Regions from separate parts of the Cellulosilyticum sp. ST5 genome, predicted to be linked through region 1. Evidence: riboswitches for the same ligand, from Rfam matches in the RefSeq annotation. Region 1 holds a riboswitch; the other holds the start of a gene.

Region 1 (3,144 bases):
AATGATATCTACTTCTAGATTAACCTTGTCTGTTACCCCCTTCATTAACAAAGTAGTTTTATTTTTTGTATGAGGTATAACAGATACTTTGAAATATTCTTTAGTTACATCGGCTACAGTTAAACTAATACCATCAATAGCAATACTTCCCTTAAGAACCACATATCTTAGTATTTCAGTTGGTGCTTTAATAGTAATCCAGGTTGCTGCTGCTTCTTTAGTAATACTCATCATTTCACCGATACCATCAATATGACCACTTACCAGATGCCCTCCCAACCTGCTACTTAAAAGCATTGCTCTTTCTAAATTTACAGCTGCTCCTATTCTCAGACTTCCTAGGTTACTTTTCCTTAAAGTTTCTGCCATAATATCTGCTTCAAAACTGCCTGAAGTCATATTGGTAATGGTTAGGCATACACCATTAGTAGCAATACTGTCCCCTATTTGGCTTTGTTCTAATACTTTTACAGCATTAATTTTGATTCTTGAAAATTTCTCTCCGTTTTGAATATGTTCCACATGCCCGATTTCTTCTACAATACCTGTAAACATTTTAATCACCTACTTCTGTATAATATACCCCTCTAATAAGATGTCTTCTCCAATCCGCTGCATTTGCAAATTTTCGACCTTTATAGATTCTTCCAGATTGGCAATTCCCCTACCTGCCACAGGCGTCTTAGCTTGCCCACCTACTATTTGGGGAGCAATGTAAAACTGCACCTTGTCTACTATGCCAGCTTCTAATGCACTTGCGTTTACTTCCGCTCCACCTTCGATTAAAATGCTGTCTATCCCCAATTTTCCCAACTGAATCATCAATTCCTTTAGATTGACTCGATGTTTATAAGCTTCTACAAATAATACCTTTACGCCAAGTTCTTCTAACTTTTTTACTTTATCCACTGCCATTTCTTCTATTTCTTTGACTGCTGCAATTATTACCTTACTGGTGCCACCTATTATTTTAGAGCTCATAGGTATTCTTAGTGTGCTGTCTACTACAATAATGATAGGGTTTCTTCCGCTTATAAGCCGACAAGTGAGCAGGGGATCATCTTTAATAACCGTTCCTATCCCCACCAGAATACCTGAATAAGCATTTCTTAGTTGATGAACCATTTCTCTTGACGCTTCACCAGTAATCCACTTTGACTGGCCTGCTACTGTGGCAATTTTTCCATCTAACGTCATTGCAGCCTTTAATAAAACAAATGGTTGTTGTTTAGTAATATACTTGATGAATATTTCATTAAGCTTGCGACATTCTTCCTCTAGAATGCCTACTATCACTTCAATGCCAGCGTCCTCAAGCCTCTTAATACCACTACCTGCCACTAAGGGATTCGGATCTCTCATCCCAACAACTACCCGCATTATTTTGTTTTGAATGATGGTTTCTGTACAAGGTGGTGTTTTTCCATAATGATTACAAGGTTCTAAGGTAACATACAAGGTAGCCCCTTCACTCTTTTGTGAAGCACTCTTTATAGCATTAACTTCTGCATGGTTAGCGCCATAAACTTCATGATAGCCCTCACCTATTATCCTTCCCTCCTTTACTAAGACTGCCCCCACTAAAGGATTCGGACTTACTTTTCCTCTTCCTTGTTTGGCTAGATTTAATGCATACCTCATATAGTTCTCATGCATTCTATCACCTCACTTTCTTTTATAGATAAACTTAACAATCTTAGAGTTAATCTACAAAAAAGGCCCTGAGTCACATGTACTCAGGGCCTTTTCTATAAGTATTCATACTGCTTATGTCATAATAAATGGGCAAACCTCTCTAGACTTCCCGACATAAACACTATGCTGATTAATCAATCTAAAAAAGCTCTGAAATAGATTACTATTTCAGAGCTCAATATAAAATATAGATTATATTTAATCACTATACCTTGTATTTATCTTCTTTCATCCAGACTATACTGTCGGCTTCGGAATCTCACCGAATCATACCATTTAGGCTCGCGGGCTTTACCGCCGGTAGGGAATCACACCCTGCCCTGAAGATTTATTAAGTTTTTCATTATATATAATATTTAAAATTAACTTTATTGTCAATTCATTTTATGGAACATTTGTATTTGGTTCTATTTTCATCTCAATTACTAATTGGAAATAGACTCATTTTCTTATGCAACCTTAACCTCTCAGTAATTACTTTTATATGAATACACTTACTCTAGTACATAAATGCCTGGGGTATCCTTTTGATTTTTAAATTTAAATCCTTCTGGCATTGTTTCTTCAGTCACAACCTCTATCAGATGCAAACCTACTTTCTCCGGTTCCTCATCATTACGTATTTGTATAGTAAAAATCAAGTAATATTCTTGATTATCATTTGTTACTGTATATGTTCCATTTAACACCTTTGTTCTTACTCCATAATCCGTACCTTCTAGTGTACTACATCCCCCATCAAATCCTCCGTTACATCCTGGATAGAAATCCATCAACTCTTCTATCTTCTCATCTAGATCTTCTGCATTTTCTAACGCATATTTTGAAAATAATGCTTTTAGGCCTTGTGCATCTTGTGCCTCTATGGCATCTATTATAGATTGTCTTGTTGCCTCTGATTGTTCATCATCAGTTCGGTTAGATTCTGCTAAATAATCTAATCTAGATCTAAAATTGCACCCCATTATACTCCCAACCATTACGCAAACTCCTGTCCCTAATATTATTAGCTTTACATTTCTAATTATATTTTTACCACTTATAATATGCCACTTTATTTTCTTCATCAAAACACCACCCTTCTTGTCCTTTCATCCTTCCAGTATAAAATGCCTTCCACATTTTAGGATTATCTGAAAAATCTATACTCCCCCTTACTTCTAACTCATTTTTATTCCTATCTTGATACTTCGGATTAAAGCCTGAAATCCACCACTGTGGATCATCTGGATTATACTCAAATATCTTTTCTCCTGTATTCTTATCATAAAGACTCAGCGTCATATGTAAATTTGTATCTGTTGCACTATTTAAGTGATAACCATCTCCATAATAAATTCCTGTTTCACACCCAGCACCTAGATTCAAATAATCCCCCTTCCACATCCAGAGCGTATATGTTGTCCCGTCTTCTGTTGTAAATGGTAGGGACTTATACTTATCCATAGA
Region 2 (3,144 bases), 1.2 Mb from region 1:
GTACTATGACTATAATGAAAAGTTAAGTAATATGCCAGGACATCGTATCTTAGCTATTAATCGAGGAGAAAAAGAAAAGGTACTGACCGTTAAAATAGAAGCACCAGTAGAAGAAATCATGACTTATTTAGAACATCAAGTCATTATAAAGGAAAGTACAACGCATCTATTATTAGAAGAAATGCTTCAAGATAGTTATAAGAGACTCATTGCACCAGCAATTGAACGTGATATTAGAAATGAGCTAACAGCAAAAGCAGAAGATGGTGCATTAGAGGTATTTAAGAAAAATCTTTATCAACTTTTAATGCAAGCCCCTATTAAGGGACATCAAGTAATGGGGATAGACCCAGCTTTTAGAACAGGATGTAAAATAGCTGTTGTAGATGAGACGGGAAAGAAACTAGATAAGACAGTTGTATTTCCTACAGCACCTCAAAATAAAACAGAAGAAGCTAAGGTGGTATTAAAGGATTTAATTAAAAAATATAAGGTTGATCTTTTATCTATTGGTAATGGTACTGCTTCTAGAGAAACAGAAAAGTTCGTAGCTGATATGTTAAAAGAAATAAATGAAACGATTCATTATGTTATTGTTAATGAAGCAGGTGCATCTGTTTATTCTGCATCAGCTTTAGCAACTGAGGAGTTTCCTAATGATGATGTAGGCGTAAGAAGTGCAGTATCTATTGCTAGAAGACTTCAAGACCCATTGGCTGAACTCGTTAAGATTGATCCTAAAGCAATAGGTGTGGGTCAATACCAACATGATATGAATCAAAAACGTCTAGAGGAGTCCTTAGGTGGCGTAGTAGAAAGTGCAGTAAATGAAGTAGGTGTGGATATTAATACAGCTTCAGCTTCCTTATTGCAATATGTAGCAGGCATTAAGAAAACTGTTTCACAGAATATTATTGCTTATAGAGAAGAAGTAGGAGCTTTTAAAAGCCGTAGTGAGATTAAGAAAGTAAAAGGGCTAGGTCCTAAAGTGTTTGAACAATGTGCAGGTTTCCTTCGTATTACTAATGGAAAAAACTTTTTAGATGCTACAGGAGTTCATCCAGAATCTTATGCAGTGGCAGAGGAATTACTTAAAGTAGTTGGATATGGAAAAGATGAATTAAAAGCCAGAAATTTTAAAAATCTACATGAGAAAGTTGGTAATATTGAAATTTTAGCAGAGCAATTAGGTACAGGTGTACCTACGCTACAAGATATTATTAAAGAATTAGAAAAGCCTGGACGTGATCCTCGCGAAGATATGCCAAAACCTATTCTTCATAGTGAAATCTTAGAAATCAAGGATTTAAAGGAAGGTATGAAGTTAAAAGGAACAGTACGTAATATTGTAGATTTTGGTGCATTTATTGATATTGGTGTGCATCAAGATGGTTTAGTGCATATTTCTCAAATGAGTAATAAATTTATCAAACATCCTTTAGAAGTGGTTAAAGTAGGAGATATTGTCGAGGTATCTATTTTATCTGTAGACACTATTAAAAATAAAATTGCATTAAGCATGAAATCCTAACTTGTAAAAACAAAAAAAGTATGTTAATATTTATGCAAGTAAATAAAAGGTAACACAATTCTTCGGGGCAGGGTGAAATTCCCTACCGGCGGTGATAGTCCGCGACTGCATCTTATGGTGCACTGACTTGGTGAAATTCCAAGACCGACAGTAAAGTCTGGATGGTAGAAGAGTTATAAGATCTACCTATTAAAGTGTATTTTAATGGTAAGAATTATAGCAACCCAAAAGAAGAATGGGTTGCTTTTTTATTGCTAAAACTACATAGTATTAGGAGGCATATCAATATGCAAAATGAAAAGAAACTATTTACCACACAAAATATGATGAGGATGGCACTATTATCAGTTATAGCAGTGCTGTTAATGCAATTTGGTGCACTTAAGCTCCCTATGATTTTCCCTAGTTTTTTAGAACTAGATTTTAGTGAAGTGCCAGCCATTATTGGGGTATTAACGATTCATCCATTAGCAGGTTTCGTTATTGTTATCTTAAAAAATATTTTGAAAGTAGTCCTTTTCCAAACTAATACGGCTTATGCAGGAGAATTAGCTAATATGGTTGTGTCTTTAGGCTACATTTTACCTCTTTCATTGATGGTTATGAAAAAAAGGGATTTCAAGACCATTACTATAGGTATTTGTATAGGAATCATTGGCTTGACTCTAGCAGGTGCTATAGTGAATTATTTTATTACAATTCCTATGTATGCAAAGTTATTTATGCCAATGGATGCTATTATTGGTATGGGAAATGCTATTTATTCAGGTATAGTAGATAAAGGAACTCTTATTCTTTATTCTTTCATTCCTTTTAACTTACTAAAAGGTAGTGTTGTATCTGTTGTAAGTATTATTATTGTAAAAGGCTTACAACCTGTTATTAAGCATTTCGGTTACCATATACGCGGATAGTCATTGAGTTAAAGAATACAGACACAAAAAGAAGCTACATGAAGAGATTTAATCTTCTGATGTGGCTTCTTTTTATATTTCTCTTATCATTTATTAGTTAATATTTCTTGCTAGGTGTTGAAAGTTTAAGTAAGCCGTATTAAAATGATGAAGTGTGACACGTTGAGAGAGGAAAAAAATCATGACAGTTTATGAAAGTAATAGTGAAAAACAAACCTTTGATATTGGTTATGAATTAGCAGTAGCAAGTAAAAAGGGAGCAATTTATTGTTTAATAGGAGATTTGGGTGTAGGTAAAACTGTTTTTTCAAAAGGCTTCGCAGAAGGATTAGGTATTACAGAACCCATTACAAGCCCTACTTTTACTATTGTACAAGTTTATGATGGAGAAAAACCACTCTATCATTTTGATATGTACCGTATAGAAGATCCAGATGAACTTGAAATGATAGGATATGAGGATTACTTCTATGGACAAGGAGTATGTTTAGTGGAATGGGCTAATAATGTATCTGATGTCATTCCTAAAGAAGCTATTTGGATTGATATAGAGAAAGACTTAGAAAAAGGTTTTGATTATAGAAAAATAACAATAAGGTAGGTGGCGTATGAATTTGTTAGCAATAGATGCATCAGGCATTGCAGGAAGTGTTGCTTATATTAAAGAAGATCGTTTAGTAGGGGAGTACTATATTTGTG

The links. Region 1 has a riboswitch for FMN ahead of ribD (bifunctional diaminohydroxyphosphoribosylaminopyrimidine deaminase/5-amino-6-(5-phosphoribosylamino)uracil reductase RibD). Riboswitches for the same ligand answer to the same signal wherever they lie in the genome.
Region 2: it holds a riboswitch for FMN, as region 1 does, so the genes downstream of both, QTL86_RS09570 (ECF transporter S component) here and ribD (bifunctional diaminohydroxyphosphoribosylaminopyrimidine deaminase/5-amino-6-(5-phosphoribosylamino)uracil reductase RibD) in region 1, are expected to answer to the same signal.

Annotation. Positions count from the first base shown of each region.
Region 1 is NZ_CP132338.1:737,161-740,304, reverse strand. Features, by position in the region: gene QTL86_RS03720 (riboflavin synthase) at 1-555, opposite strand, end outside; gene ribD (bifunctional diaminohydroxyphosphoribosylaminopyrimidine deaminase/5-amino-6-(5-phosphoribosylamino)uracil reductase RibD) at 565-1,656, opposite strand; FMN riboswitch at 1,912-2,027, opposite strand; gene QTL86_RS03710 (DUF5104 domain-containing protein) at 2,190-2,675, opposite strand; gene QTL86_RS03705 (DUF6531 domain-containing protein) at 2,728-3,144, opposite strand, start outside.
Region 2 is NZ_CP132338.1:1,957,014-1,960,157, reverse strand. Features, by position in the region: gene QTL86_RS09575 (Tex family protein) at 1-1,531, shown strand, start outside; FMN riboswitch at 1,586-1,708, shown strand; gene QTL86_RS09570 (ECF transporter S component) at 1,819-2,445, shown strand; gene tsaE (tRNA (adenosine(37)-N6)-threonylcarbamoyltransferase complex ATPase subunit type 1 TsaE) at 2,627-3,046, shown strand; gene tsaB (tRNA (adenosine(37)-N6)-threonylcarbamoyltransferase complex dimerization subunit type 1 TsaB) at 3,054-3,144, shown strand, end outside.